3 regions of the Microcoleus sp. B4-D4 genome follow, and region 1 is predicted to be linked to each of the others. Evidence: riboswitches for the same ligand, from Rfam matches in the RefSeq annotation. Region 1 holds a riboswitch; each other region holds the start of a gene.
What was found. A riboswitch is a leader RNA that binds a small molecule or an ion and turns the genes downstream of it on or off. The one in region 1 is predicted to bind cobalamin.
Positions count from the first base shown of each region.

Region 2: linked by a shared signal. The riboswitch ahead of cobG (precorrin-3B synthase) and the one ahead of QUB13_RS00700 (DUF1636 domain-containing protein) in region 1 are both predicted to bind cobalamin.
Region 3: linked by a shared signal. The riboswitch ahead of QUB13_RS02245 (energy-coupling factor ABC transporter permease) and the one ahead of QUB13_RS00700 (DUF1636 domain-containing protein) in region 1 are both predicted to bind cobalamin.

Region 1 covers NZ_JAUBTX010000001.1:193,796-204,650, reverse strand. Annotated here, with positions in the region: gene QUB13_RS00740 (J domain-containing protein) at 32-511, shown strand; gene QUB13_RS00735 (DUF3143 domain-containing protein) at 568-840, shown strand; gene QUB13_RS00730 (isoprenyl transferase) at 1,033-1,779, opposite strand; gene cdaA (diadenylate cyclase CdaA) at 1,800-2,693, opposite strand; gene lysA (diaminopimelate decarboxylase) at 2,877-4,295, opposite strand; gene rimI (ribosomal protein S18-alanine N-acetyltransferase) at 4,460-5,077, shown strand; gene QUB13_RS00710 (CADD family putative folate metabolism protein) at 5,926-6,606, opposite strand; gene cobW (cobalamin biosynthesis protein CobW) at 6,913-7,947, opposite strand; gene QUB13_RS00700 (DUF1636 domain-containing protein) at 8,225-8,635, opposite strand; cobalamin riboswitch at 8,658-8,804, opposite strand; gene QUB13_RS00695 (Uma2 family endonuclease) at 8,974-9,606, shown strand; gene QUB13_RS00690 (hypothetical protein) at 9,756-9,935, shown strand; gene QUB13_RS00685 (hypothetical protein) at 9,903-10,319, opposite strand; gene QUB13_RS00680 (hypothetical protein) at 10,364-10,855, opposite strand, start outside.
Region 2 covers NZ_JAUBTX010000063.1:22,176-33,030, forward strand. Annotated here, with positions in the region: gene trmD (tRNA (guanosine(37)-N1)-methyltransferase TrmD) at 1-232, opposite strand, end outside; gene QUB13_RS27665 (hypothetical protein) at 403-588, opposite strand; gene QUB13_RS27670 (cyanophycinase) at 587-1,480, shown strand; gene cphA (cyanophycin synthetase) at 1,961-4,684, shown strand; gene QUB13_RS27680 (DNA adenine methylase) at 4,813-5,934, opposite strand; gene QUB13_RS27685 (hypothetical protein) at 6,039-6,833, opposite strand; gene cbiE (precorrin-6y C5,15-methyltransferase (decarboxylating) subunit CbiE) at 6,898-8,106, opposite strand; adenosylcobalamin-variant (AdoCbl-variant) riboswitch at 8,519-8,598, shown strand; gene cobG (precorrin-3B synthase) at 8,585-10,081, shown strand; gene QUB13_RS27700 (precorrin-8X methylmutase) at 10,319-10,855, shown strand, end outside.
Region 3 covers NZ_JAUBTX010000002.1:103,236-114,090, forward strand. Annotated here, with positions in the region: gene QUB13_RS02205 (FAD-binding domain-containing protein) at 1-1,062, shown strand, start outside; gene QUB13_RS02210 (Uma2 family endonuclease) at 1,273-1,947, shown strand; gene QUB13_RS02215 (hypothetical protein) at 2,150-2,599, opposite strand; gene QUB13_RS02220 (hypothetical protein) at 2,754-3,068, shown strand; gene QUB13_RS02225 (pentapeptide repeat-containing protein) at 3,094-5,235, shown strand; gene QUB13_RS02230 (FAD-dependent oxidoreductase) at 5,421-6,995, opposite strand; gene QUB13_RS02235 (hypothetical protein) at 7,005-7,235, opposite strand; gene QUB13_RS02240 (Uma2 family endonuclease) at 7,248-7,967, opposite strand; cobalamin riboswitch at 8,260-8,406, shown strand; gene QUB13_RS02245 (energy-coupling factor ABC transporter permease) at 8,468-9,187, shown strand; gene QUB13_RS02250 (energy-coupling factor ABC transporter substrate-binding protein) at 9,192-9,524, shown strand; gene cbiQ (cobalt ECF transporter T component CbiQ) at 9,521-10,321, shown strand; gene QUB13_RS02260 (DUF2207 domain-containing protein) at 10,512-10,855, shown strand, end outside.

The sequences.
Region 1 (10,855 bases):
AAGTATTCATAACAAGCCTAGAGGCGCTGAGGTGAATCCTAACCAGGCAACTGCTAAAAACAAAAGTCAGAAAACACCAGGCAAAACCCCCTTGGGTTCCAGTCATTACGGCTTGTTAGGACTCCATCCTTCCGCATCGCCGATCGAAATTCGCCGATCGTACCGGGAACTGAGCAAACTCTACCATCCCGATACCACCGACCTGCCGCCCTCCGTCGCCACCGCCAAATTTCAGCAGCTTAACAACGCCTACGCCACCCTCAGCAACCCAGAACGCCGCCTCGCCTACGACCTCAAAATAGGCTACTCTCGCGTGAACGTGATTCAGTCGCCCCCTGGTTTTAACACTCCGGTTTCTCGATCGCGTGAAAAAACTTCTAACTCGGCTTATCTAGACCCCACGGATCGCCCTCTTTCCCCAGGAGAAATATTCGCCCTGTTTATCATGGGAACTACTTTAATCGGATGTTTGGTACTGGCGATCGCGATCGGCTTAATTCGCGGCAATTAAACGCTCAAATCCCCAATCCAAAATCTCCCAATCTAAAATCTAAAATCTAAAATCCCATGACTCTTCCTTCCGCTGATACTCCTTTGTACAACCATCCGCTGCCAGAAATCGAGCAGTGGCTAAAAAGCCGCGGCTGCGAGCAAGACCGGCAAGAACTACACTGCTGGCAGATCGATCGACCTACCTGGAAAGCAGAACTTTTCCTCGATATCGACCAAATCACCGTCCGCTACATTGACGCAGGGGCCGACGGTAAAGACATTCAACGAGCCTTCAAATACTCTCTCTCGCGTCACGACATTGAAGATGCCGTTTTCTCGGGCCCCTAATTTGATTTTAGATTGGCGATTTGAGATTTTTAGATTTGTAATCAAATCGACGATCTAAAATCGGATTGTTCTGTCGATCGAGACATCGGTGAAATTGCTATGAGATTTTAGATTGGGAATCAAGCGAGAATCCACATCTAATTAGAAACTGACAAATCAACCAAAAAATCTCAAATCTCAAATCCCAAATCCTTAGACTTTGCCAAATCGGCGGCTGCGTTTTTGATAATCCGACAAAGCGCGGTGAAACTCCGATCGATCAAAATCCGGCCACAGCGTCTCAGTAATGTAAATTTCCGCATAAGCCATTTGCCACAGCAAGAAATTGCTCAACCGCATTTCCCCGCTAGTCCGAATCAGCAAATCCGGATCGCAAACATCAGCAGTATACAAATAGCGTTTAAATAAAACCTCATCAATCTCCTCCGGCTGCAACTTGCCTTCTTGTACTTGAGTGGCGATCGCCCGACAAGCCTGTACAATCTCCTGGCGGCCGCCATAATTCGTCGCCACCCGAAACAAAATCCCCTGATTGTGCTCCGTTGCGGCTACAGAACGCTCGATTTCTGCCTGCAAAGACCTCGGCAAAGCCTCCAAATTCCCCATAAATTGAATTTGTACGTCCTCGTCCACCATCTCCCGCAATTCTTGTCGCAGCTTGCCTTCAAACAAACTCATCAAAAAATCCACCTCTCCAGCCGGCCGCCCCCAGTTCTCCGTCGAAAAAGCATAGGCCGTTAAAGCTGGAATCCCCCAATCTTTGCAGCAGCGCAACAATTCCTTCAGGGCGCTAGCCCCCCGGCGGTGTCCCGCAATCCGCGGCAACCCCTTATTCTTAGCCCAGCGCCCGTTGCCATCCATAATCACTGCTATGTGCTTAGGCAGTAGTTCTTGTTGTAGATCCTCCGGCAGCTTTTCCAAGCAAATTCCTTGACTCATGGTTTCTCCCGATTACCCGACTAACGGCGCAGTATCCGCTTTAACAGTGTCACTCCCTTCAATCCTATCTGCCGTCCGAAATTGCCGATCGGAATTGGAGCCACAACTCTTTCTCCCTCCGACGGAAACAGCTTTGCTTCCAGCAATTCCTTAAGTTTGCTGCTAGTCAAAGGTCGATTTAACATTCCCATCTGCGCTAGAGAAATCGAACCCGTTTCCTCAGACACCACCACGCACACGCAAGCTTGCACCCGTTCGGTAATCCCCATCGCCGCCCGGTGGCGGGTTCCCAACTGTCGCGACGCGCTGCGATCGGACAAAGGCAAAATTACCCCCGCCGACACAATCCGCGAAGCTCGAATCAACACCGCACCATCGTGCAGCAAAGTTTGCGGCTGAAAGATTGTCTGCAACAATTCTTTAGAGACTTCAGCATTTAGCTTGACTCCCGGCACTGAAAAATCCCGATCGTCGATCGGAGAATCTGTTTCTACAATTAATAAAGCGCCCGTGCGGTTTTGCGAAAGTTCTTTTACTGCGTCCACAATTTCATCTATTACGCTGTCCGGTGCGGGAGTTGGTCGGCGATCGCGTCCAAACAATTGTACAATTTCCCCCCGCCCTAATTGTTCCAGAAATCGGCGAAACTCCGACTGCAATATTACCGCCATTGCCACAGCAGAACCTGTCACCAAGCTGTTGAGGGCAACGTGCAACAGTCTCAATCCAGCCCAGTTGCTCAGTGCCGTCGCCAGCATCAAAATAATAAATCCCCGTACCATCCACAGCGTCCGGCGCTCCCCGACAATGACGAGCACCAAATACGCAAGCGTAAATACCAGTCCAATATCGATCGCCTGAACCAATAAGGACTCAACGAGGCCAAAGTTATAGCCAGATTGTTGATTGTTCATGGTTCATCGAACGCTACCGCCTGTGAACCGCGAACCGTGATGCACTCGAACCCGTGAACCATGAACAGTTGTTATTCCAATCGCGTGACTAAACAAGCCAAAAGTAAAAAGTTAAAAGACAATCATCAAGAAATCAAAATGAATTATCTTACTTTTTACTCTTTACTTTTTATTTTTTACTTCTTACTTTTGAGTTCCGAGTCGTGCCGGAAGGCGATCGAGCCTCAGCAAATCCTGGTAAGTTTCCCGCTGTAAAATCGTGTTAACTTCCCCATTTTTCACTAAAACCGCTGCCGGTCGGGGTACTCGGTTGTAGTTAGAAGACATACTGTAATTGTATGCTCCTGTCGCCGTAACGGCGAGAATATCTCCGGCGTGACACTCTGGCAATTTAGCATCTTTAATCAGAACATCGCCTGACTCGCAGTGTTTTCCAGCAATTGTCACTGTTTCCGTTAAGGGATCGCGCATTTTGCCGGCTGCGAGGATTCGATACACTGATTGATAGGTAATAGGACGCGGATTGTCCGACATTCCCCCATCCACAGCTAAATACGTCCGCATTCCCGGAATAACTTTTTGAGAACCTACGGTGTAAGCGGTGACGCAGGCTGTACCGACGAGCGATCGACCAGGTTCGCAAAGCAATTTCGGTAATGGCAATTGGTGCCGCTCGCAAGCTGCTACCACTGCGGTGCAAATTGTCCGAGCCCAATCGTCAATGCTAGGAGGATCGTCCGTTTCAGTATAGCGAATGCCCAACCCACCGCCAATATTAATTTCTGTCGCAGGCAAATCATAACTTTGTGCTTTTGTCAAGGCCTGAATTATGACCTCGGCTAAGTCGTCGTGGGGTTGAAGTTCAAAAATCTGAGAGCCGATGTGAGCGTGCACTCCCACACAATATAAGGACGGCTGTTCGCTGATGAACTTAAATACTCGATCGAGCGAATTGGGATCGAAGCCAAATTTACTGTCGATTTGACCAGTCTGAATGTACTCGTGGGTGTGACACTCAATTCCCGGAGTAAACCGCACCATAACTCGTGTCGGCCCGCCTGTTTTACTGGTGACACCCAATTTTCCCAACTCAGAAAGAGTTTCTAAATCCTGCCAATTGTCGGCTACGGTAATGCAGCCGCTTTCGACAGCTAGCTGTAATTCCTCGCGGGACTTGTTGTTACCGTGGAAATAGATTTTGTCATGGCTAACGCCAGCTTGCAGTGCAGTGTAAATTTCCCCTGCAGATACTACATCTATTCCTAAACCTTCGGAAGCTGCGATCGCGCAAACCGCCAAACAACTCCAAGCCTTAGAAGCATAGAGCACTTGAGTTTCGCCCGGATAGTAACGCCCAAAAGCATCCCGGTACTGCGTGCAAGCCGCCCGCAGCGTTTCTTCGTCTAAAATGTACAGTGGCGAGCCAAATTGCTCCACCAAAGCTGTCACTTCGCAGCCTCCGATTTCCAGCCGGTCTCGGCTGTTAACGCGGGCTGTCAGCGGTAAAAGTTCTTGATTGGGCGATCGGCTTGAGAGAGCCTCTTGAGACTCAGACAGGTACTGAAGTCCAGATTCCGCCCTCAGAGATTGAGTAGATACCATCGGCGCAATAACTATCCTTGGTGATTATTCATGTGTCAGCAGTCCTCAGCCGGCAGCGAACAGTCGCTGCTGTAGACTAATGTTAGGAGACTGATTAGCAATTACTCGACAATAGCAAAAAAAAACTAATCGCTACTTTATTTTCTAGTGTACAATTTACTGCCGTGCGTTTTCTAGAAATTAAACAGATCGCCACCGAACACCTCAACAGTGCGGTCGAACTCGATCGCCTTTGTTTTGGCGGACTTTGGACGATCGAAGGCTACAGGCGCGAATTAGACAGTCCTAACAGCGATTTACTGGGTTTGTGGACATGGGAAATTGAGGACTCTGAATCAAGTCAAAACCGGGCGGGCACGCACCATCCACCGCCCCTACAGATTCCCCCAACTCTCATCGGTTTGGGTTGTCTGTGGGCAATTTTAGAAGAAGCTCACATTATTATGCTGGCAATTCATCCTCAGTTTCAAGGGCAGGGTTTCGGGCAAGCTCTGCTTTGGGCGCTGCTAAAATCGGCTTGCGACAGGCAATTGGAGCGATCGACTTTAGAAGTGCGGGACTCGAATTTGGCGGCAGTGGCGCTGTACAAAAAATTTGGATTTAAAGAAGCCGGACGGCGGAAACGATACTACGAAGATACTGGAGAAGATGCTCTGGTGATGTGGCGCAGCGGTTTGGAGAAACCGGAGTTTCAGCAATATTTGGCGGTTGAAAAAGTGCAAATTTGCGATCGGTTGCAGAGAGAAAACTTCACATTGGGCGATCGATTTAAATACTTGTGATTCTGAGTGATGCGAAGAATCTACCGTATATGTGAGTGTTGCAGTTTGTTGCTGAATCGGGACTTGAACGCAGCGATTAATTTGGTCGAAGTCCCACGAAATCGAGTCAAGATAGCTAATCCTGAATTCACGCCCTCTGACGCTTAATCGTAACCGTATTTTTCAACTATATTGCGAAAAACCGGGTGGTAGCGGGCGTGAACGCGGCTGTAAGCGCTGGTGTCGCCTAAATTGTCAAGAAGAAGTTTCTTGCCAACAGGGTTGAGGTTAGCAGCGATGTAGTGCTGGTGTCGCCTGGATTGTCAAGAAGAAGTTTCTTGCCAACAGGGTTGAGGTTAGCAGCGATGTAGTGCTGGTGTCGCCTGGATTGTTAAGAAGAAGTTTCTTGCCAACAGGGTTGAGGTTAGCAGCGATGTAGTGCTACTGCAACTAACGGGCAGCAGTTGTTTTTCGCGTGTAGGATGCGATAACGGGCGAACCCTGGTTAGTTCGCGTTAGTTTGGTTAGAAATTGTGTACTGTAGGGCGTTGCTGATTTACGGTATGAAAGGCTAAATATGCAAGTCATAGAAACCAGAATCCACAAAACTTCTAAATTTTCAATTTATTTTTTTCATACCCTGATTAAGCGACGCCTGAATTTACTATTCCGATGAAGAGAGGATTTAATATAAGGCAGATTAAGCCAGAGCGACGCAGATAGTTTCAAGAGATGAACAAAGCGAGGGTGGGCGGGTTTTTTATGATTGTTTGCGAGTGTCAAAATCACTAGCTAAACCCGCCCTGCAAAGATGCGTTTTTTACCAGAAAGCAACAGTCAACAGTCAACAGTCAACAGTCAACTGAAGCTTACTTAGCTTGACAAAAGGTTTCGTAAACCCCATCAAGCAGTAAATTAAGAGCAGAAGTTGCTTTCTCAGCAGCTAACAGCGCTTCCTGTTGTGCTTCTTCAGTTTCACAAACCTGTAACAAAGCTTCGCGAGTGGCTTCGGAGTGGAACTCGTCGGCTTTTTCGTGAACTTGAAAGAAAGATAAAGCTGCTTGTGAATCGATGCCGTAAAATTCCTTTAAACCAGCGATTTTGGTGGTGGAAACTTCGGGGATTTGTGCTTCGTAAGCGTAGAGGGCGGCTAAACCTTTGGCGGGAGATTCGCTGCGGGCTAAGTCTTTGAGAATGCGGACGGATTCGGTGGTTTTTTCTAAGTGTTCGCGTTCGAGAACTGCGTTTCTGTCTAAACCCAAACCTTCGGCAAAGCGCAGCCACAGTTCGGGGTGATTAGCAGCGCCTCTCTCTTCTTCTATCAGGTTTTCGAGGAGCATTTGACGAATTTTGATGTCGTCGCAGGCGGCGTGGGTAGCGCTGACGTAGGTGGGGAAGTTGTGGACTTGCAGGTAGTATTCTTGTGCGTATTCTTGCAGCATTGCGATGTCTAGTTTGCCTTCGTTCCACATTTGGTAGAATGGGTGTTTCAGCAGGTGATTTTGGTCGAGAATGCTGTTGAGTTGTTCGAGAAATTGCTGTTTGTTCATAATTGTCGATCGCCCTTAAGGATAGTGCAGCAAACCTGCGATAAAATGGGTTAGTAGTGAGGAATTCAGTCCTTGACTAAAATGTTATCGTAATCTAGCATTTTGTCAAGACTAAATTTTCAATTGTTTGTGTTTGGATCGAATCGTTGTTGATGCTGATATCGCGGGCGATTATTATTAACCGCCATCGAAGTTGTTAGCGGGTGCCTCTGTAAGTGTCCACAGCATAAAGCGGACTGAAATCCGCACTGCGAACCGTTTGTAGTGAGATCGTTCGCACGCGATATGACTAAGAATTTCGGATAATTAACTGCTAATTATAGCTGCAATTCGATCGCGCTCTAACTCTCTTCCGATCAGCACTAATTTGGTTTGACGGAGTTCGGAAGGTTGCCAAGGGCGATCGTAAAAATATTCTATACGATCGCCCACACCTTGCAACACCATCCGCATCGGCTTCTTGGGAACCGCCACAAACCCTTTAATCCGATAGATTTCTTCTTGCTGCATCAAGGCTTTCAGCTTTTTCACCAAAGCTTCGGGTTCAAATTCGCGATCGGAAACAAAGAAAGTCGAGTTAATATCATCATCGTGCTCGTGTTCCTCCTCCGTGTCGTGGTGACTCGGGCGGGACTCCAAATCATCCTCAACCGCCGCATTAAATCCCAACAGCACATCAGGGTTAATTTCGCCACCCTTAGACGGAACAATTTTCACACTCGGGCGCAACTCTTGCTGCAACCAGGTTTGAACTTTCTGTTGAGTTTCCGCATCCACGCGATCGACCTTCGTTAACAGTACCATATCAGCACAGGCCAACTGGTCTTCAAACAATTCCTCGATCGGAGTTTCGTGATCCAAACTATCATCAGCCTGCCGCTGCGCCATCAAAGCATCGATATCACCGACAAAATTACCGCTAGCAATAGCTTCGCAATCAACAACAGCAACCACACCGTCTACAGTAGCGCCAGTGCGAATTTCCGGCCAGCGAAAAGCTTGAATCAAAGGCTTAGGAAGTGCCAAGCCAGAAGTCTCAATCAAGATACAATCAATTTGGTCTTTGCGCTTCAATAACTCCTGCATAGTCGGCAAGAATTCCTCTTGAACAGTGCAGCAAAGACAACCATTTGTCAGTTCAACAATATTGCTGCTGACAGTTTCTTCTTCATCGCAAACTTGGCAATCGCGCAGCAACTCTCCGTCAATTCCAATCTCGCCAAATTCGTTAACCAGAACAGCAATGCGGCGGCCTTGATTGTTTTGCAACAAATGGCGAATTAAGGTAGTTTTGCCGCTACCGAGAAAACCAGTGATAACCGTAACAGGAATTTTGTGCATTGATAATTTTGTTTTTTGTTTTGTGATGGGATCTTTCGTTCCCAGGCTCTGCCCATAGGTGAGAATTTAAGACTAAAACCCACAATAAATGTCGTTTTTATGCGAAGTCTAGATCCCCCTAAATCCCCCTTAAGAAGGGGGACTTTGAGCATATTTCTTGTCCCCCCCTTATTAAGGGGGGTTAGGGGGGATCTAGACTTCGCATAAAAACAAGAGATCCGGTCGGCTTGACGTTAAGTTGTCACCAATAAGCAGAGCCTGGTAACGAGAAAAGGCTCTAATTAGGCAGCGGCGGAATTTTAGCCAAAACGCCTTTTTTCAGAGCTTGAGGACGCTCTGACCAAGGCAACAAACCATCCGGTTTAGCATAGTATTGACCCGCGCATTCCAGTACAGCCTCGATGCTTTCCGGCTCATTTGCAGGCAAATCACCAAATAGATAAGTGTACTTTCCCACAGCAGCAAAAGACACCGCACAAGAGTGACTGCAAGCACTCATGCACTCAACTTCTTGAATCTCAAATCGATCGCAAAACTCCCAATCTTTAGCAAGTTTCGATAAATCTTCCATAAATTGTTGGCCGCCGCTTTTGCCTTCGCGCTTGCCGTCTTTCCAAATACTAGCGCAAGCAGTACAAACAAACAGACTGTGCTTTGTGCGTACAGCAGCATTAATTCCATCCATCATCCGTACCTCGCAGATGCGTTCAAAAGTGAGTTAGATATCGGCGGGCATTCTGACTTTATAAACCACAAGGGTTTCATTACAGTTGCGGGACAGCGCCGGACTTGCACCGAACTTTCCCCGTTTCCTCTAGCGGCTGCTCCCCGCTAGAACCGATCGCAATTTCACATCATACCGCACTTGGCGCCCTTTTCCAAAAAAGTTATCTTGGTAAAAGCAAGTTTTAATATCTACACACATAAATCAACCCCGTTCTTAGCAAGGATTTTAGTCCTGACATTCCAATTTTTTAAGGATTGAATTCCTGTATAATTGTAAGTACGATAGTCCGAGGATGTACTATGACTGCATTAACAGAAATCCGCGAACAAGTAGTTGAGGAAAAAGTTGAGAAAAAAGTAAATACTTATTACTCTCCTGAAGAGTATTTAAAACTGGAAGAAATCGCAGAATTTAGAAGTGAATATCAGGATGGCAGGATAATCCCTATGACAGGCGGAACACCAAATCACAATCAAATAGCTCTTAATTTGAGCGGTACACTAAATTTTGCTACGAAAGGACAACCGTATCGAGTATTTATCAACGATTTGCGTTTGTGGATACCGTCGAAGCGGGTTTATACTTATCCTGATGTAATGTTGGTGGCGGGGAAATTGGAGTTTGCTGAGGGTAGGAAAGATACGATTACTAATGCGGTGATGGTGGCTGAGGTTTTATCGCCATCGACGGAGGATTATGACAGGGGCGGCAAGTTTAAGCTTTTCCGTTCTATTCCTAGTTTTCGAGAGTATGTTTTGATCGATCAATACGAGATGCACGTTGAACATTTTTGCAAGACGGATGATAATAAGTGGGTCTTGTCTGAGTATGATGGTGCTGATACGGTATTACAATTGAGTTGTGTGGAGTTTGAGATGCGGTTGGGTGATATTTACGATCGCGTGGATTTTGAATCTGAATCTGAGGAGTGAGGGTGATATTAAAACCACTAATTTCGGGGCGATTGGAAATCGCGTCTACACAAACAAAGTCCGCGCAACGCGAGACGGGGAGAACAAGTAGAATCTCGGAAACATTATGAGATTTGAAAAGTCTGCCTGTAAAAGTTGAGAAAAACCTAATGATTGCCAGCAAAAATTCTCCTGATGTTTCAGTTAAAGACTATTTAGAAGGTGAACTAATAAGCTCGATCGCCCTTTGTCAGAGAATGCTGAGAAGAAGAAGGGCGATCGTAATTATTAAGATGTTTGCTGAAAGGCGATCCTTACTAAAACCCAAACGCTTTAGTAATCAATGGTAGTAACTTGCTACACGATTCTACTAATTGGGTTGCTGTTGGTATCCCAGAGATAATACGTCCAAGCATCCTACCTGCTTTTGCAGCTTTCTCCTTCATTCCCCCATCATTAGGATTTTGAGCAGCTTCAGCTAAATCTTTTACTTGATCTAAAGCGTCATTTCTGTCAATTTCACTCAAGTTTGGATCGGCTTTAATTGCTGCTTCTAGCTGCGTCAGTAATTCTTTGATTCCGGGTTTATCGGCTTCAGACGATGAAGGTAACTCGTTTATAGCGAATGAAACATTTCCTCCAACGTGACTTGATGAACTACCTGCAACATCACCAGCGTTAACAGAACCTCCAACACTTCCTCCGACTTGAACTTTACCTTGTTTATCTTCCATTATTCCCTCCTAATTAATTTTTTTTTTGGATAACACCGTTATTTCTAGTCGTTTCGCGAGACATCTCTTCCAACTTGACTTGATGAACTGCCTCCAATATCACCTGCTGTGACAGAACCTCCAACACTTCCTTCTATTCGGATAGATCGGTCGCTTGAATAGACTACATAACTACCTTCTGCATTACTTTCCATGAAGTTGTACAAGACGTAAACTACTTTTTCTAGTCCTTTCATATCGGTGGTTACAAATATGGGCAAAGGAGAACCGGAATTCAGGTATAACTTAAGGCCGTATTTTTCGGGCATAAAAGTATTTAGAATTAACTGGATAATTGCTACTATTGCCATAATTATTCCTCCCGCTCTAAGTTCAGGCTTATTAAAATAACTAGCTACCACAAGTCCAATGACAAACAATCCCAAAATCCATTGGATTGGAAATTTTTCAGTCTTAACTGGGGATATGCCAAAACCTGTTACGTTGCGAAATTGATATATCTCTGAACCAAATTTAACTGTGTTTTTGGTAATATA
Region 2 (10,855 bases), on a different contig from region 1:
GTAACACAGGTAGCGACTCCACCGCCGCAAAAATCGGTTCCGGCTTCATCAGCATCCCCACTCCGCCCCCGTAAGGCTCATCATCCACTCGCTGGTGCTTGTCTGTGGTAAAATCGCGGGGATTGACAAAATTCACCTCAGCAATCTTTTTAGCTAAGGCTTTGCCCATCAGTCCCGATGCTAGGGGAGCGAGAAAAAATTCTGGAAATAGAGTTACAACGTCAAATCGCAAAATAATTGGAATTTATTGATACATCTCCTCTAGTTTGACCCTTAGAGGGATATCCGTTTTCAGTAATTGCATTATTATTTATAATTTCTTATAATTTGTGAGAACTTTTGCAAGTTAAATCCTCTTCCTTTGTCTGGTGTCCGGTTTTGTTGTACAAAAATAATCAGTTCTCAGGACAGCGGATCGAGTAAACTCGCCCCCAAACTGCCCGATCGCGCGTGAGGCGATTCTGGCTCGGGATAGTTACGGCGCCCGCACATCACTGCTACAAAAAAATATTTACTCTTAAAAAGCCCAATTCTACCCACAACCACAGCAAAATTGAATTTCACATCCACCAGAGGAAGACACACCATGCAGCAGTTGACATCTCCAGCCCTCGAACAAAATCTTCCCCAGCGCATCAAAACCTCGATTATGGTCATCGGAGGAGCCGAAGACAAAGTTCACGGGCGAGAGATTCTGAATACCTTTTTTTGCCGTGCTGGGGGTACAAACGCTCGGCTGGCGATCGTTCCTTGCGCTTCGCGAGACCCCGAAGGAACGAGCAACCGCTACCGCACTATATTTGACGAAATGGGCGTTAGTGCTGTCAAAGTAGTGGACATCCGCGAACGCCAACAAGCCGAAAATCCCGTCTGGAAAGATTATTTAGAAGACTGTACGGGCGTATTCATCACAGGTGGCGACCAACTGCGGCTCTGCGGGCTACTGGCGGACACCCCGCTGATGGAGAAAATTCGCAAAGAAGCTCAAGAAGGCAAGATTACCCTCGCCGGCACCAGCGCGGGTGCTGCGGTGATGGGATATCACATGATTGCAGGTGGGGGAAGCGGCGCGTCGCCGAATCGTTCCTTAGTAGATATGGCAAACGGACTTAACATTATTCCAGAGATTATCGTCGATCAGCATTTTCACAACCGAAACCGCATGGCTCGCTTGCTGTCGGCTGTGGCTTGCTATCCCGATCGCCTCGCTATTGGTATTGACGAAGATACCTGCGCCTTGTTTGAGGGAGACGATACTATGAAAGTTCTCGGTAAAGGCACTGTGACTATTGTTGATTCTCGGGAAAACTTTTATACCAACGAGTCTCAAGTAGGAGCGACAGAACCCTTAAGTCTGTTCAATATGCGCTTGCACGTTCTGTGCCACGGAGATTGCTACAATATGCCCCTAGGCAAACCGATGGCATCGGCAGCTTGTTCGGAGTCTGGCTGGCCTTCGGAATGTCGCACAGCTAACTAATGCAGAATATTAGAGTCATTGATTCGGGAAAAATTAGGTGGCATTCCGGTCAAATAATGGATGCAACAATACAATAGATTAGCCGTGCATCCACGGACTGACCCCAGAAGGCAGAATCAACAAAATAATTCTACCTTCTGCGTTCTAGTTTCTGCCGAACCTTGACTTTTACTTGTTTTGAGCCGATCGTTCGGGCATGAATTCTCAAAGCTGACGGGCCCAAAAACGGGTATCGCGCCCGCGACGCTATGAGTGTGGAGAACCCCAGATTTTAGACTTTTGTTTGAACTCCCAGACGATCGATCTGTGGAGTAAATCTAAAATCTAAAATCTAAAATCTCCAATTGATACTCCCGCTAATAACTGGAAATTCAGTGCCAAACTGTTCGCAGCGAACAGTCGATCGTCCAATCAAGCTCCAAATTGAATAAATGCTCCAATTACCTATAAGATTTCGCGCCCCATACCCCTATAACTGCGATGAAAATACTTAAAATCCAGACCTTACGCGGCCCCAACTACTGGAGCATCCGACGCCACAAACTCGTACTCATGCGTCTGGATTTAGAGGAGTTGGCAGATAAAACCACATCTGAAATTCCAGGCTTCTACGAAGGCTTGACCGCAGCACTTCCGAGTTTGGACGACCATCACTGTTCTCCCGGCCATCGGGGAGGCTTCCTGCAACGGGTCAGAGAAGGCACAATGATGGGACACGTAATCGAACACGTAGCCCTAGAACTTCAGGAAATGGCAGGAATGCCCGCCGGATTCGGTCGCACCCGCGAGACTGCCACACCAGGGATTTACCAAGTAGTAATCGAGTATCAAAACGAACAAGCAGGTCGCTATGCAGCCAGGGCGGGGGTGCGGATGTGCCAGAGCATTGCCGATACAGGCTCTTATTCTGCGGCGGAATTAGCGCAAGATTTGAAAGACCTCAGAGAGTTTGCTTTGTCTGCAGCCCTCGGGCCGAGTACCGAAACCCTGATCAAGGAAGCAGAAGCGCGCGGGATTCCCTGGCTGCCCTTGGGCGCCCGGTTTATGATTCAACTAGGCTACGGAGTTCATCAAAAGCGGATTCAGGCAACTCTGACCAACCGCACGGGAGTTTTGGGGGTAGAACTAGCCTGCGACAAGGAAGGTACCAAAAATATTCTGGGCGCTGCCGGCGTGCCGGTGCCGAGAGGGACAGTGATTCATTATTTGGACGAACTGCAGGGGGCGATCGAAGATGTGGGCGGTTTTCCGATCGTCCTCAAACCTCTAGACGGCAACCACGGCCGCGGGATCACAATCGACATCAACTCCTGGGAAGTAGCAGAAGAAGCCTACGACTTAGCCAGCGCCGCCTCAAAAACAAAAAGCATCATTGTCGAGCGCTACTACACCGGCCGCGACCACAGAGTGTTAGTAGTCAACGGACAAGTCGTAGCAGTCGCAGAACGAGTCCCCGCTAACGTTGTGGGTAACGGCAGGGATACAGTAGAACAGCTCGTTGCAGAAGTAAACCGCGATCCGCAGCGGGGAGACGGACACGACAACGTACTCACCCGGATCACGATCGACAAATTGACTCTCGATTTGCTGCAAAAACAAGGCTACGCGATGGACTCGGTAGTGCCGGCGGGCGAAAGAGTATTTTTGCGCGCCACAGCAAATTTGAGTACCGGTGGCATTGCAGTCGATCGCACCGACGAAATTCACCCGGAAAACGTCTGGCTGTTTTCCAGAGTGGCCAAAATCATCGGTTTGGACATCGCCGGCATTGACGTAGTAACAGACGATATTTCTGTGCCCCTGCGCGATACGAACGGCGTGATCGTCGAAGTCAACGCAGCACCGGGTTTCAGAATGCACGTCGCCCCGAGTCAGGGTTTGCCCCGCAACGTTGCCGGCGCAGTCTTCGATATGCTTTTCCCCTCGCCTCAACACAGCCGGGTGCCGATTTTAGCCGTGACTGGAACCAACGGCAAAACTACAACAACTCGCCTGCTGGCCCACATTCTCAAGCAGACTGGTCAAATTACCGGCTACACGACTACCGACGGCACTTACATCGGCGATTATTTGGTTGAAAGCGGAGATAATACCGGGCCGCAAAGCGCTCACTTGATTTTGTCCGATCCGACGGTGGAAGTGGCGGTGCTGGAAACGGCTAGAGGTGGAATTTTGCGATCGGGCTTGGGCTTCAATCAGTGCGATGTCGGCGTAGTTTTGAACGTCGCAGCCGATCATTTGGGAATCGGCGACATCGACACCGTGGAACAACTAGCCAAACTCAAGGGTGTCCTCGTCGAGTCGGTAATGCCCAAAGGCTATGCAGTTTTAAATGCAGACGATCCGCTAGTAGCACAAATGGCACCGCGTGTCAAGGCTCAAATTGCATATTTTTCGATGAACCCGGAAAACGAACTGGTTGCCAAACATACCGCTGCGGGCGGGCTGGCGGCGATTTACGAAAATGGCTACTTGTCGATTTTAAAAGGCGATTGGACGCTGAGAATCGAGCAGGCTGTGAACGTGCCGCTGACGATGGGCGGGCGCGCGCCGTTTATGATTGCTAATGCTTTAGCAGCTTGTTTGGCGGCTTTTGCCCAAGGCTTGAAAATAGAAGATATTCGGGCAGCTTTGTCAAGCTTTCAGGCATCGGTAGGTCAAACTCCCGGACGGATGAACTTGTTTAATTTGGGCAGCTATCACGCTTTGCTGGACTACGCCCACAACCCCCACAGCTACCAAGCTTTGGGCAGTTTCGTGCAGAATTGGCCGGGAATGCGGATCGGGGTAGTTGGTGCGCCGGGGGACAGGCGAGATGAAGATTTTGTCACCTTGGGCAAACTTTCGGCCGAAATGTTCGATCGCATTATTGTCAAAGAAGATATTGACAGACGCGGGCGAGAACCGGGTGTGGTGGCCAAGTTAATTTGCCAAGGGATTGCAGACGGGATTTCTGCCCGCACGGGCGATCGGTCTAAAGTTCAATACGAGTTGATTCTCGACGAAACAACCGCTGTTAACAAAGCCCTAGACGAAGCGCCCGCTGGCAGTTTGGTGGTGATTTTACCGGAAGGTGTCACGAAAGCTTTGGGTTTAATTGAAGCCCGGAAACCGATTCAGGAATTGGCGGTAAATGCTGCTATGGTCGATCGCATTTCTGAATCGCAGAATAGTTTAAAACCAACCGTTGTGAATCAAGGCTAAAGTCTTAAGTCTCATTTCATTAATAGATTGGGTTTACAAGTTAAACCCAATCTATTTTTTGCAGTTCATACTATTTTTTATGATTTTTTTTGCATTGAACAAACGATAGACAAATTTATTAACTTACATCAACTTACTGACCAAGTTGCGGAAATACAATATTCATACAATGCTTTGTTAGAGTTCCGTTTCCTAATAATTTCAGAGTGAATATTTGAGTATCCAAGAAGGCGCATAGATTCAGAAAGTAACGCTTCTGTAGCAACCATATTGCCAAAAAAGGTTGAATTGCCAACAATGTAGTGTAGTTCCGCATCGTCTGCCAAAATAGATCTAAGAGAACTCAAATGTAAGTGCATATCATGAAAGTATTTTAGGACGTAAGTTGCCAAAAGATGTGCATTTTTCCCACCAGACATTCTTATATTTTCGACAGTTGAGAATATTTGCTTCGGTAGGCTTTTTTCCTGTATTTGCCAGGAGTTGAGACGGCTAGTTGCAATGCCCCATGTTCCACCAATGGCTAACCAATCCATCTCACCGGCTTCTTTTGCTTCGTTTAAAAATTTTGTCCAGTACATATATGGACGAAGTTCACGAATATAGCTGATCCGATTTGGGTAAGGTGGGGAAGTTATCACTTTATCAACTTTGAGATTACCTAAACCAGCTATGTTACGAGCATCTACTTTCAATACCTTAGCAGTACCAATAATAGTATTCTCAGCAGAGTTCGATATAAATTTTATAATTTCAAAAAAAATCTCTTCTATGCCTTCAATTGCATGAGAAATAACTGTGTCATTAAATGACATAGAAATATGATTAAAAGCTGCTGATGAAGTTTCAATTATTAAACGACAGAACGCAATCCAAACGATATCATAACCCTCGTTCTCTTCAGGTTCTCCGAATTGGTTTACTAAAGCGATTCGCAATGATGCAAGAAGTTTTAGCGTGTAACTAGACCACCAACGTTCAATGTTAAATATTGGTGGCGTCCAATTGTCTTGAGATATTAAACTTCTATATTCCTCTAAAGCTAGTTGTACCTTGTTCAAAATATCTATTAAGCAGTCTTCATCATAGTTTCTGTATTTAGCGTTCCCAAACCAAATAAGAAACGGGTTGATATCAAACGCGAATGCTTGGTTTCCTTGTTGAGCAGCAACAAGTCCTGTTGTAGCTGTACCAGAGAAAGGGTCAAGAATAATCGACTCTCTCTCAACAAAAGCCAAAAGCTTTTCCACAAGTTTCACACCATAGGCCGGAGTAAGTCGAAGCCACCCATGCCGCCCAAGATTGCGATTAGCTTTGAAAGTATAGTCAGATCTTTGTTGAATAGTATATGACATCAGTCTGCACTTAGTAAAACTGCCAATGTTGTGTAAATCTCGCTTTTGATTTCCTCAGAGTTTCGGCGAAAAAAAGCTGCTAAATCATAGCCTAAAATTTCCTGGCAAAAAACAAACAGCGAACTTTGATTGCTACCTGATGTTGTGCCAATCAGCATTCCTCCACGGCTGTTTCGATAGCGTAGTAGTAAATCGACATCAATCTGAGAAGAAAAAATTGCAAAGACTGGCAGGTAGCCGTTTGCCCAAGCAACAGCAATATTATCTATGTCACCATTTTGTCTCTTGCTGTCTTTACTTTTGTATCCCTGCCGAACTTCAAATACGGCTCCATTTGCTGGGGCAGGAACATTAAGAAAACTGCTGTAGTCCGCTATCCACTGAATAACTCTTCCTCTAACCTCAAGATTTTTAATTTCGCTCAGTTCTAGCCTCGCATCCAACGACAAAGTTTTGTCCTTGTCGTTTTTGGTCTTCGTAACGTAAGACCACATGGCATATTTGGGATCTTCGTATCCTGCTCGATCAATTATTATCTGTCTGAATAAATTTTCACAACCTTTCCCAATTTGTCGATAAACCGAGGTCATGCCACCAGCGGCTTTGTGAGCAGCGTACATCAAATCTGAATCAAGACCAATCCATGAGTAAAAAGGATCGGCTCCGTAGATTAATAAGAACCGCGCCAGATCCAATCCTTCCTCTCTATTGCCTAACCCGAATTTGGGCTTGTACCGTCTGCAAAGTTTTACGGGGTCTAGGAATCTTTTGAGGTATAGGTTCTCTTCTGTCACGATTACTTGGCAATTAGTGGATAATATCTTTATGTTTGATATTATACTACTTTGATCACTTTTTTCAACCCTTAACTACCGCCCACTGAGTCACCGGTGCAAGCGGTTTCCAACCCTGAAAAGAACCGATCGCCCCAACACGCTGAATTCCAATCCTAATTAGTTCGCCGCCGTGCAAAGAATGCCATTGCAGCACCGTAAGTTCACTCTCAATTGTCACCGCATTTACCACCAAACGGCCGCCTTCATTTAAAGCATTCCAACAAGTTTCCAGCAAAGCCTCAACAGTGACACCGCCGCCGATGAAAATAGCACTTGGTTTCGGCAAATTTGCCAAAGCTGCCGGTGCGTCTCCCGCCACGATTTTGAGTTCGGGAACACCCAAATTAGAGGCATTTTCAGCAATGTATTCTAGTCTAGTTGGATGACGTTCGATCGCGATCGCCCGACAGCCCCGATGACTCCGCATCCACTCAATCGCGATCGAGCCGCAGCCCGCCCCCACATCCCAAAGCAACTCCCCCGGAATCGGCGCTAACGCAGACAGAGTAACCGCTCGAACCTCCCGTTTAGTCAACTGTCCGTCGTGGCGATACGCAGCATCCGGTAAACCCGAAGTGCGGGGAAGGATAAGAGTTTGTCGATCGGCTGCAACTGCAATGGCGATCGCATTCAAATCCGCCAAATCCGCCACATTCCAAGCCGCTGCAACCCCCTCGATCCGCCGTTCCGCCTCCGACCCCATCCGCTCGAACACAGTCATCAAACTGCTGCCAAACCCCCGCTCAGTCAACAAATCGGCGACCTTTCCCGGCGTGTGTCGATCGGCACTCAACACCAGCAAGCGCGCGCCGGGGGACAAAGCAAGGGCGATCGAGGCGATCGGGCGATTTGTTAAACTAAAAGTCTCAACATCTGCCAGAGCCCAACCCAAACGCGCGCAAATCAAGCTGAAAGCCGATGCTGCGGGAATCACAATCATTTCCGAAATCGGAATTTGGCGCGACAGCGTGACACCAATCCCGTGACACATCGGATCGCCGCTTGCTAACACGCAGACAGATTCTCCGCGCCTGCGGATAATATCGTCAATGGTTGTTTGTAGGGGTGAAGCCCAAACTAATTTTTCGCGGGTGTCGTCGGTTGGTAGCATTGCGAGGTGGCGCGCGCCCCCGACAACGATTTTAGATCGATCGAATAACGATCGGGCGATCGAGCTCAATCCCGAAAGTCCATCTTCGCCAATTCCCACCACCGAAAGCCATTTGTGCATTGCGCCAAGGTAATTACGATTTATCAATTTTCAACAATAATATGAGATTAAATTTACAGTATTTATTGGATAATTTTTTGATAAAAAGGTCAACCGCAGATGTCAAGCCGATCAACAGGGATGCACGCAGATGAAAAATTTAAAAAAATCTATTGTGGCTGTGCTAGAGAACTGCACTTGCACTGTTTTTAGGATTGATAAATCTGGGCCGGCGAGTCATTATTTTAACTCACTCTTGGGTGCATTTTAACCAGATAAATTTGTTTCTTTAGCGAATCTACCGTCTGCAACCTTTATATTTTTGGTAAAAAAGCCGGTTTCTCGCTATTCCTCTGAAAACTATACAAAATTAGCGGGCATTTGTTAAGAAAATTGAGAATTTAAGCGGCGGGCGATCGACTTGTGATACATTTCTTAAACCTGAAAGCGGGAAAGTCCGGTGCAATTCCGGCGCTGTGCCGCAACTGTGAAAGTCAGAATGCCGATTTCAGGAAATTTACCTTACATTCCCTGCGTCGCACGGGGAGGAGATTATTTGTTAGTTTTGACTGATTTACCAACTTGTCCCGGCCTATTTTACGGTTCCCGCGCCCGCGACGGAGTTTTATCGAGGATGCGAATTCCGGGGGGAATTTTAAGCGTACAGCAATGTAGGTCGATCGCCAATTTAGTCGATCGCTACAGTACCGGCTGTTTGCAAATCACAAATCGGGCAAATTTGCAAATCCGAGAATTGCACTCAGAAATTCCCCCAGAAGTTTGGCAAGATTTGCAGGAATTGGGATTAGCGTCTCGCCGCGTTGAAGTTGACCCGATTCGCAATATGATGGCAAGCCCGACAGCAGGAATCGACCGACAGCAGTTACTCGATACTCGCCCTTTAGTGAAAGCTTGGGACGATTACCTGCAAACACATCCCGAATTAGCAGAACTTTCGGCTAAATTTAGCATTGGTTTTGATGGCGGAGAATTAGTTTCAATCCGCAATTTACGGAACGATATTTTATTAGTAGCAGAAAAAAGTTCGACCAATTTTGAAATAGTTTTTCGCCTGTATTTGAACAGCCATACAGAAATTATTATCGAACAATCGCAAACTATTTTAGTATTAGCAGCCCTCGCTAATATCTATCTGGAATACACCAAAAATCGACCGCGAATTGATGGCAAAAAACCGCGCTTGCGGCACTTGCTAGCCGATTGGGGCGTTGAAAATTATCTCGAAAAAGTAGAGACAAAATTGCCGTTTCCCTTGGGGCGAAGCGCGATCGAACTTTCAGAAAAGGCGATCGAACCCAACGCCAATCTCGGCATCCACCGTCAGCAACAGTCAGATTTCTCCTACATCGGCATTGCCCTGCCTCTAGGCAAGCTAGAATCAAAGCAACTGCGGAATTTGGCAAACTTAGCCCAAAATCTCGCCAACGGCACTCTGAGGCTTACACCGTGGCAAAATCTGCTGATTTCCGACATCCCCAATTCCCAAGTTTTTGAGGTCAAACAGCAAATCGCCGATTTAGGATTGCACTCATCCGCAACTAATCTAGATTCCTGCTTAGTTGCTTGCGCCGGTAGCAGCGGCTGCGCGTCGGCGGCGACAGATACTCAAAGTCACGCCCTAACAATGGCCAAGGATTTAGCGCAAAAACTGACGATCGACCGATCGATCAATATCCATTTCAGCGGCTGCGAAAAATCCTGCGCCCAACACCAGCCAATGGACATCACCCTAATAGGAATTCAGATACAGCAGGAAAACCAGACAATCGCAGGTTACAACATTTATGTAGGTAAAAAAGACCAGCCCTTTGGACGGCAAATCTTCCCCGCCGTGACTGTAGCCGAAATGCCCCGCGCGATCGAGCAAATGCTGCGCGCCTACCAGCAATTTCGAGAACCGGGCGAGTCATTTGGCGAATTTTGCGATCGATGGGCGATCGACAAATTGCAGGAGTTTCTTATCCCCAAAAATTAGAATTAAAACACAAAATATCCATTAAAACCGAAAAATTGTAATCCTTTCCCCTTCTCTTTCTTACTTCGCGCCCTTTGCGCCTTCGCGGTTCATTTAAAAAACCTATTTCACCAATCAAACAAACTACCCATAATAACAATTTCAAATAAAGTTAAGTACAGTCTTTTAATGCCCAATGCCCTGTTTGGCCAATGCCCTGTTTGGCCAATGCCCAATTCCCAATTCCCAATTATTTAAATGATTGACTACATCCGAGACGGAACAGAAATCTACACAAAATCCTTCGCCACAATCCGCGCCGAAGCAGACTTGTCAAAATTGCCGCCAGACTTAGAATCCGTCGCCGTGCGACTAATTCACAGTTGCGGCATGACAGATATTGTTACAGACTTAGCAGCTTCCCCCAGTGCCGCCACCCACGGACGTCAAGCCCTCGCAGCAGGCGCGCCGATTTTGTGCGATGCGCGGATGGTAGCCGAAGGCATCACCCGCAAGCGGCTTCCCGCTAACAATCAGGTGATTTGCACCCTCTGGCATCCCGATGTCCCGGAGTTGGCGCGCCAAATCGAAAATACTCGATCGGCTGCGGCACTGGATTTGTGGCTAGATAACTTAGGTGGTGCGGTGGTGGCAATTGGCAATGCCCCGACTGCTTTGTTCCGACTGCTGGAAATGCTGGATGCTGGAGCCCCCAAACCTGCCTTGATTCTCGGTTTTCCGGTAGGATTTGTGGGGGCGGTCGAATCTAAAGCCGAACTCGCAGCCAACAGTCGG
Region 3 (10,855 bases), on a different contig from region 1:
ATCCTGCACGCCCCGGACGATATTCGCACTGGTACAGGAAAACCCTACACAGTTTATACACCATTTTGGAAAAATTGGCACAGCAAACCCAAAGCTGAACCAGTAGAGACACTGCCGATAACTTATCTGGAATTAATGACCGGATTAAGCGCCCAAGAACAAGAAATCGCCAACCAAACAGGTGCAATAGAAACACTGCCAACGGCATCTAGTTTGGGATTTACTTGGGAAAATCCGTTAGTAATAGAACCCGGAGAAGATGCAGCGCGAGCAAAGTTGGAAGAATTTTGCGAAATCGCCATTTACGAATATCAAGAACAGCGCAATTTTCCAGCAAATAATGGCACATCGCAACTCAGCGCCGCCCTCAAATTCGGTGCAATTGGTATCCGCACAGTTTGGCAAGCTACCGAGAGAGTAATGGAAACTTGCCGCAGCGAAGAAGCGTGCACAAGCATCCGCACTTGGCAACAGGAAATAGCGTGGCGAGAATTTTACCAACACGCCATGTATAACTTCCCTGAATTAGCAGATGGGCCCTACCGTCAAACATTCAAAAATTTTCCTTGGGAGAACGATGAAAAACTCTTTCAAGCTTGGTGTAGGGGCAAAACTGGTTATCCGATTATCGATGCAGCAATGCGGCAGTTAAATCAGACTGGTTGGATGCACAATCGCTGTCGGATGATAGTCGCTAGTTTCCTCACGAAAGATTTAATTGTTAACTGGCAGTGGGGTGAAAAATACTTCATGCAAAATTTGATTGACGGCGACCTTTCTGCTAACAATGGCGGCTGGCAGTGGAGCGCATCGAGCGGGATGGACCCGAAACCTTTGCGAATATTTAATCCCGCCAGTCAAGCTCAGAAATTTGACCGGGAAGGGGAATATATTCGGCACTGGGTTCCAGAATTGCGCCGAGTTGATACGAAACTTTTGCTAACAGGAAATATTTCGCCTATAGAACGCAGGCTGCTTCATTATCCCGATCCGATCGTAGATCACAACGAGCAGCAGCGCAAGTTTAAGGAGCTTTATAAACTACAAAAAATAGCAGATTAGAAAACCGGACGAATGGAATTCGCGCCTACACAGACAAAACCCGCCGATGCGGGTTGAAGAAATAAAAAAAACCGGGCAAATGGAATTAGGTTGTTTTCTTTACACCTTCTAAATTCGGACTATTTTTTTGGTAGACGCGGTTGAAACCGCCGTCTTATCCGATCTAAATCGTATTGAGTTACAATAAACTTAATTAAATCGGAGGTTGGAATGGTAACGCTGCAATTGAGACAAATCAGTGTACCGCCTGGACATAGAGTGCTGTTCCATGATGTAAGTTGGCTGGAATTTGAAGCAATTTTAGAGGAGTTGGGAGAACACCGTGCTTCCAGAATCGCTTACAGTAAAGGAATTTTGGAGATTAGGATGCCACTACCAGAACACGAATTTAATAAAGAAATCATTGGCGATATGGTCAAGATATTACTCGAAGAACTTGAAATTGATCGAGAATGTTTTGGTTCGACGACTTTTAAACGCCAGAGTATGTTGCAAGGAATAGAGCCTGATAACTGTTTTTACATTCAAAATTCCGCTCTAATGATTGGCAAAAAGCGCATCGACTTAAGTATCGATCCGCCACCGGATTTAGCAATTGAAGTGGATTTAACTTCTAAAACTCAATTGGATGCTTACGAGGCGCTGGGAGTTCCTGAAATCTGGCGGTACGAAAATAAAAGGCTTCAGATTAATGTGCTTGAAAATGGGAAATATGTTGAATCGGCAATTAGTCCGACATTTCCGAATCTGCCAATTATTGAAGCTATTTCTGAATATTGCGAACAAAGTCAAACAGCGGGGACGAGTCAAACTCTCCGATTGTTTCGCAAGTGGGTGAGAGAACAAATCCTGTCAATTCCGGTTGCACCGTCAGGTGATTGTTGATTGTTGACTGTTGACTGTTGACTGCTGACTGTTGACTGTTGATTCGGGGTAGGAAAACTGAATGATTGAGTATTAGCTGTTGACTCGATTTTATTATTCCGATGCAACCGGAAACGATATCAGACTTTGACGACTAAAGTCCTTACTACCAACTTGAGGGCTAAAGTCCTTACTACCAATTTGCTAAAATCAAATTGCTTTTTTAGTTGCGCTGTTGAGTGATAGAGAGAGAGTAAGGGTGTTGACCTTGAGCCCGATCGCCCACGAAAATTACATAAGTCCCCTTGTCCCCATAACCGGAAAATTCTACGTTCCCCGCACCAGCATTCGCCGGTAGGACGCAGAAACGACCCCTCGGCCCCTGAATCATCAAACTCGGCGCTCCCGCCGTTTGTACTGCAATTTTCCAGTATGGCAAATCCTGCGTTACTTCGATCACCTGGTTCGGCCCGGCGGCCACGAAACCGCAGTCGCCGCTATTGTTCGGGCCGCCGGAGACTCCTGAAACACTCAGGGGTTCGCGAAATCCCGGAGCAATTTGTAGCGGTTGGCTCCGAAGGGCCCCCGGTGCAGTTAAAATCATTCCTAGGGCTAGGATTGCGATCGAACCCAAGCGCAGTCTGGGGCGATCGCACGGATAGCATATCTTCATTTTTATCCTTATTTATCCGAACACAATGGCGGAAGGTTCCACTTCTTTGACGGTAGAGGATAATGAGCGGTTCCGAACACGCTAATGTGACTCTTATTAATGTGACCGCCCTAAAACGATCGGCGTACAGCTAAACTAACTCCCAATTTTTTTTATGAATCCTCAAAATAAGTTCAATTTGCAGCAAGCGATCGCACAACTAAAAGCTAAAGTAGAGCGATCGTCCCTCATCCAACAAAATCCAGATAGCTATCAAGCGCTCGGAACCTTCTACAATCAATTTCTGGACAAGTTTCAAAAACTCCCCAAACCAGGACAAGTGGCAGTCTTTGCCGTCGGAGCGATCGTGGTTCTGACAGTCTTCAATAGTATAGTACAGCTAATTTCGGCCCTGATGAGTCTTGCCGTTCTCGGAGTGTTAATCTACATAGCGTACAAATTGGCAATATCTGCTGATTCGTCCAACTAACGACTAAAAATAGGAAATTATAAATATGGCTAACCCAACCGCATCCGGTGATGATATTAATCAACCCGATCCGTCTCCATCTTGGCAGACAAAATCCCAGCAAATGCCACTGCTGGTTCGTAGGTGCGGCGCTTGGGCCGTTGAAATTTCCTTAATTGCCGCCAGCGCCCTCGTTCCCTTCAGTATCGGGGCATTGGTCAACAAGGACGCTCAAACCGTGCCCCTAAATTCCTCTGTAGCGGCAACATCGGAAACTGTAGCCCGTATTTTGGGCGTACCCGTGCGCGATCGCAACCCAAGAGTCGCACCCCTAACTAATCTATTCTGGTCGGGGGCGCTGCTAGCACCGCTAGTTTTAGCGGCGTGGCAACTATTTTTGCTCGCCAGAACCGGCCAAACACTCCCGAAACGCTGGTTTGCCGTTAAAGTCGTCACAGCTTTTGGTACTCCTCCGGGTTGGAGGCGAGTGCTGATCCGCGAAAGTTTGGGGCGCTGGGGAGTGCCTCTGGGCGTAGCCTACGGCATTTGGCGCTTATCCGGCGCGTTTCCTGATTTAATCATTTTAGGGGGGTTGAGCGGCTTGGCAGTGCTGGCAGACGGCGCTTTTGCATTCCGCTACAAACGGCAATCGGGACACGATCGCCTCGCGAATACTTTGGTGGTCAATGCTCGATCGATCGAACAATCTGCAAATCCTGTCAAAAGTCAAGATTGGACTGAGGAAGACGCGCAGATTGCGGCTTTGGTTTTGACTCGCGAAACCAATGTCAAAGAAGATCCCAGTTTGTGGAATTGGATGCGCCAACATCCAGGCACAACTTTAGTGATAGTTACCATTGGCAGCGCGGGATTAATTTTAACTTTGTTTGTTGGCACTTTGATCTACACTCAAAGTCAAGCAAATATGCGGGATTCTCGCCAGCGGAACGACGAATTATTTGTGGCTTTAGTGAGTAAATTGTCTCCGGCTTCGCCCAGCGGAACATCGGGGAGGCGATCGGCAATTTTGGCTTTGGGAGCGGTGGAAGACTCCCGCGCCGTACCGCTGTTAGCGGATTTGCTAACCCAAGAAGACAGCAACCCGATGCTGGACGCGATCCAACAAGCTTTAGTCAGTAGCGGGCCGAAAGCTTTACCTGACTTGCGGCGATTAAACCAAGGTCTCAGCAACGAGCTAGAATCCCTGCGTTACCGGGGGAAGGCCCCGGAACGCGAGTTAGCGGCGACCCGTCAGCGAACAGTGCAAAGGGCGATCGGCAAAATTCTCACAGTGTATAGCAGCCAGCTTAACGGTGTCGATCTCAGTCGCACCGATTTAAGTCAAACTCCTGCCGGCCCCGCTCAGTTTACTTTAGTATTAGACAAAGTGGACTTATCAGGAATTAAGCTGAGAAACACCAATTTAACCAATGCCAGCTTGCAGGGAACTCGCTTTTACGGCACCGGCGAAGACAGGCGTCCGGGTACATTTGACGATTGGATTTCCGACTTGAGCAGCGCTAATTTTGAAGGAGCAAATTTAACCGGAGCATCTTTAAACAGTGCTGTCATGAACCGCACTACTTTTGTGCGCGCTGTCCTGAACAAAGCTAATTTGTCAAGCGGCAATTTGAATTCAGCTAATTTTAGCAGTGCTCTTTTAATTGGCGCAAATTTGCAGCAAGCAATGTTAAAAAATGCAGCTTTTACCGGTGCAGATATCGGCAGCGCGAATTTATCTGGAGCCGATTTGTCAGGTGCGCGCTTGGGTAAAGTCAAGGCTCAAGGCACTCAGTTATCCTTGACAAATTTGTCTAAGTCGGAATGGCAAGGTGCAGATTTATCCGGTGCAGATTTGAAAAGTGCGAACTTACAAAATGCCGATTTGAGTTCTGCTAAACTCGCCAACGCCAATTTTCAAGATGCTCGGTTGCAAGATGCTAATTTGCGGAATGCCGACCTGAGTGCGGTTGATTTTAGGGGCGCAAATTTAGCGGGAGTGAATTTTCAAGGGGCTGTGTTTCTGGGGAAAGCAGCTTCCGATCAGTTTATTCAAAATCCTGCGGGTAGTAAATCAGGTCGATTCCAAGGAGTTGATTTTGCCGACGCTAAAAATTTAGATCGAAGTCAAATTGCTTACATTTGTTTGCAGGGTGGGATTCATCCGAAGTGCCCCCAGAAAAATTAAAAATTAGTTGTTATCGGTTTGTAGTGAAGACTCAAGGGGAGCATTTCATTTTTGTAAAAAGCATTTTTTGTTTGAGTGCTGTCCTCGCTCGCTTGGCGATCAAAGCCCGTGCGAGTGAGGACAGGACTACAAAAGCTGGCGCGCTTGATGCTCCTTCTTCCTTCTTCTTTCTTCCTTCTTCCTTCTTAGGCAATAGCATCCGCACCGACAAGTGTCTCGAATTGCGCTAATAGCGTTCCATCAGCATTGTTTGCAACTCCAAAAATTTTAGGTAACTGACCTGTTTCAACGAGAACTTGTCTCACTTCTGCGTTAGATACATCAGCTAGATTTTTTTTATTTAGAATAGCATTAATGGCAGCGATACCGACACCTTGACCAACTGCGGCGTTGAATTCAACAATTCGACCGACAGAACAGGCAAACCCTTCAAATCCAGAACACGGACTGACAACTGCCAGGTTAGGAATATTTTTCATTAATGCGTGGCGGATGCCAATATTGAAGGTAGGCTGTTTAAACATCAGACTTTTAAACCACCCTAAACTCTTGGCTTTCTCCCCCACACCAGGGATGCCTCCGCGTACATCAAAATGATAGCTAAATGTTGCTAGTGCCTGATTAGCCGGTACGCCACCTAACAGCATTTGTGCGCCAGTCAAAGGTTCTACAACTCCCGTCACATTTCCTGCGTGTCTGATATAAAGTTCTGAGGCATAATTAACAGAAGTAGCACCCAAACTCCTCAGCCAAGTTGCCACAAATAACATCTCTTTTTGCATATTAGCCGTCGGTTTGCTCCCGCTTTTGGCTAAGGCTTCTGCTTCGCTGCCGGTGACTGCAAATAACAGCGCGTTCCACGAAAGTCTTTGATTGGGAAGTATTGCGATATTTCCCTCGTCTAAAATTACGCCGGTTTCAGGAAAAGATAGCTTTGTTCCTCTAAAGGAGTGGTAAGCTACAGACAGCGCGGGCGATCGCACGTCGATGTAATCGTTGCCCGCCCACAGAGTTTTGAGATTTCCTCTGGTGTCGAGCATTTCCTGCCGGAGTTCTTTTGCTAGTTCGGCATCCTTCTGGGCTGCGTACAGCAAAAATTTTTGACTCTCAGCATCCGCGAGGTTTGTGAAGCGTTTTAGATAATTGTAATCGAGTTCTTTCAGTCTTCTTGTACTGAGTCCTTGGGTTTCAAAAACGAGGGTGACTGGAAGTTCGGAGTTTGGCAGACCAAAGGTTTCAAATCCCTTCAGCTTTTTCGCGCCGGCAGCTTGAGCTAATTCGGCATTGATGGTAGCATCAATAAATTGCTTGCCTGCATAAACTATGCCTCTAGATGTGGTTATGCTGGCAATTCTTTGGCGTTCTTTATTGACTGATTGAATTTCTACTTTGCTGAGGAGATCGACCCCTGCTTGTGACAGCATTTCTTGTAGCGCTGCGCTGGCTTTGCGGGGGTCAAGCGCGATCGCACTGACACCGGATTTTTGCAGGAACTCTTGATAGATTGTCGCCGGTGAACCAAAGGTATCTAACTTTAAAGATTGTCGCAGTTCTTGACCGATCTGACTTCTATCTAAATAAGCCAGGCCGCCTCTGACTAAATGCCCGCCAATTCCTTCTTGCAAGTTTCCTTTAGACATCAGCAAAACTCGCGGATAAAGCTTTGTCCGGCGACGGTATTCTCTGGCTGCTGAGATAACGGCTAGAACTCCAGGAACTTCGTCACCAAAGCCGATGACATCGTAAAAACGCAAATCCATAACCATTATTTAATAACCTATCCTGATTTTCATTGTTTTGAGCTGCATTTCAATGTTTGCTATCAAACTATCTATCTGTTCCAAATAAAGCCGCATATTTCCTAATTTTTTGGATAAATATTTATACATTCCCGAACGCAGAAAGCGGGTTTTTCTCGAAGATTCTCGGTTGAGGGCGATCGGATCGGGCGTGGAAAAATTCAGATTGGCGATCGCCCGCAGAGTGCATCTGTGTCGCACTCTTGACTGCAATCAGCTTATATTATCAGGATCTATCCCCAACTCTCGCAATCGTTCAGCTAGGCGATCTGCGCGCTGGGCTTCCTGTTGTGCGCGCAGCGATTCCTGTTGTGCGCGCAGCGCCGATTCTTTCACCTGTTCTTCAGGAGTCAAATAACGTTTGCCATCAGCATCGTACCAATACAACCACTCCCTTGTCACCCCAGAATAATTGCCCCTTTCACAGCCAATCCCCAAACCAATTTCTGGCATCCAAACAGGATTTCCTGGCTGTAACTCATACTTTCCATTGACTAACTTATGTACTTCCAAATGGGGTCGATCGCGACGACTGGAAGAATAAATGACGTAATACAGTACACCTAAACGTTGATATTCTTCCAACTTATCTGTGTATTCTTGTCGATAAGTCGGGGAAACGACTTCGAGGACAAAAATTGGCATCACCTTTTCTTCCCACACTGCGTAACTGGGACGTAATTCTTCCCGAGAAAACCGTTGCACCCCTAAACTCAAGAAGGCATCTGGCACAATCGGAGGTTTTTCCGGGTGATGGTAAAGACCCATATCTATACAAAAAAACCAGTCCATGCGTTCTGCCCAAAGTATGAGCAATATTGCTTTTAGCAATCCTGGGATTAATTCTTGCAGTTCGTTATCCACTGGTGTTTCATCTGAGTCTGGTAGTTCGTCGGCTGAGGGCCAGTGCGTCGGAAAGTTGTAATTTAACATGGCGGGTTTCCTCAAAACTCATTAATATTATAGCGTTTAGTTGTTTGGCTGTAATTTTGTATTTCCTAAAGATTTTAACGAACCGCGAAGACGCAAAGGACGCGAAGGAAGATAGATTAAATTGTGTTTGCTGGCAGTTTTATTGTTTGTCATTGCGATGAACGAAGCAATCCTAAGTGTTGGCGATTGCTTCGTTCTTTGCAATGACACTTGAAGCTGTCGGACACAATCTAAGCTAGTTAATTTGAAATAATTTTGGTAAAATATTCGGCTGAGAGTTGCGCGATCGACTATACTAAGCTAATCATTCGGTTCTAATGGGGAGCAGCCATTAGAGGAAACGGGGAAAGTTCGGTGTAAGTCCGGCGCTGTCCCGCAACTGTAATGAAAGCCATGTCGCTTTCTGAGTCAGGATGCCCGCCGATGTGTTTGTTTACATAGTCTCATCTGCGAGGTTCAGCGTGAAGGCCAGAAATCGGAAATTAGTCAGCCTGGGATTGATGGCTGGCTTGAGTTGTTATATTGTCCTCGGTTCGGCAACGCCCGCCGCAGCTATGCACATTTCGGAAGGTTTTTTGCCGGTGCAATGGGCGGCGTTTTGGTGGATTGTGGCGTTACCTTTTTTTCTAGTTGGTTTGCGATCGATCGCCCGCATTACCAAAGAACACCCGGAACTTAAATTACTGTTAGCTTTGGCGGGCGCGTTTACTTTTGTGCTTTCTGCTTTAAAAATTCCCTCGGTAACGGGGAGTTGTTCTCACCCGACGGGTACTGGTTTGGGGGCGATTTTATTCGGCCCTTCGGTGATGGCTGTACTCGGCGCTTTAGTGCTGCTTTTTCAAGCGGTTTTGTTGGCCCACGGCGGCTTGACAACCCTGGGAGCAAATATGTTTTCGATGGCAATTGTTGGCCCTTTTGCTGCGTATTTTGTCTATCATTTGCTGTTGCGAACTGGTAGTCAGCGGGCGGCAATTTTTTGTGCTGCGGCTTTGGCGGATTTGCTGACTTATGTGGTGACTTCGATTCAATTAGCGTTAGCTTTTCCCGCAGCAAGCGGTGGTTTTGTAGCTTCGTTTCTCAAGTTTGCTAGCATTTTTGCAATTACTCAAGTTCCTCTGGCTATTAGTGAGGGATTGCTGACTGTATTGGTTTGGAATTGGCTGCATTCCTACGGAAAGCCGGAGTTGGAAACTTTGAAGTTATTGAGACAGGAGTCATAAAGTCATGAGTCAGAAAAATACAAGAAATCACCAATCTACTGCGCGAGAAAATTGGATTTTGGTTGGTGCTGTGGTTGCTCTTGCTGTTCTTCCTCTAGTATTTGTTCGAGGTGAATACGGCGGTGCTGATGGGGAAGCCCAAAAGGCAATTACCGAGATTCAACCGGGCTATGAACCTTGGTTCAAGCACTTTTTTGAACCTGCTAGTGGCGAAATTGAAAGTTTGCTGTTTGCGTCTCAAGCGGCGATGGGGGCTGGCGTAATTGGCTACGTGATTGGGTTATATAAAGGCCGATCGCAATCTCGGCAAAATTCCGATCGCAAAACCTTGGAATGAACCATCAGATTGATAGTCTGGCTTATACAAATCGCTTGCGCGGTTTGCCGCCATCTCACAAACTATCATTTGCGATCGCCCTTTTGATTCTGTCTCTGGTTTCCCATGTAGCGGTGCAGTTGTCGATCGCCCTCTGGTTGACAATCTGGATCGTCGTTTATGCAGGAATTCCGGCGAAACTCTATCTGCGGTTGCTGTCGGTACCGCTGGTGTTTTTGCTGACGAGTTTGCCTGCTTTGGCGATGGGTGGAATTCAGTTAAATCAAATCCAAGCAATTCACTCGGATATTTGGCAAGGTTGGGGGATTAGCATCGGGAATTTTTATCTGTATGTGAGTCGCACTGGCTTATACCAAGTGAGTCTGTTATTCCCGCGCACCTTGGCATCGACAAGCTGTATGTATTTCATCCTGTTGACGGTACCATTTACTGAAACATTGCAAATCCTCCGAAAATTGCGCTTTCCGCCGTTGCTGACAGAACTTCTGTTGTTGATGTATCGGTTTATTTTTAGCTTGTTGGCGATCGCCGATGAACTTTGGATCGCCCAAAACTCGCGCTGTGGCTACCGCACTTGGAAACTGGGAATGCGTAGTTTAGGCATTTTAATCGGGCAATTGCTTCAGCGAACTTTAGTAAACTACCGTCAAGTTTCCTTGAGTTTAGCGTCGCGCGGTTTTAATGGAGAACTGCGCGTTTGGCATTCTTCCCCTTACAAACCTTCGCAAAGATACACATTTGAAGCCGTGTTTGGCTGTACAGTTTTAACTGTGTTAAGTGTGGCATTTCAAAGTTGAGAAGAAATTAGGAAATGAGGAGACGGCACTGCCGTCTCCTCTATATTATTCCGGCGCAACCGGAATTGATATGAATTCCCTGCCCGACTGAAGATATGACTTTTATGAACATAATTAATGATTTTTATGAATTGACTCCCCAAGAAACCTGTTGAATAATTGTACTCAACACTTATCTTGTGGAAATCCTATGATAAATAAACGCATCCTCAAAAGAATAGTTTTTTCATTACTAGCATCATTAACCCTACTGTTAGTCACAGTCACTCATGCAACAGCCCAACAGCTACCGTTTTACTGGGATAACATCAATGTTGCGATCGACGTTCAGACAAACGGAGATATGTTAGTTACTGAAACGCAAAAATATGTATTCACAGCAGCATACAACAATGAACGATATCGTTATATTCCTTTAGATAAAGTCGATGCAATTAAAGATGTGACAGTTGCCGAAAACAATCGCATAATTCCTAGTAGCACTGGAACAGAAAACAATCAACTTTGGATTCGTTGGGAACATGAATTAAAACC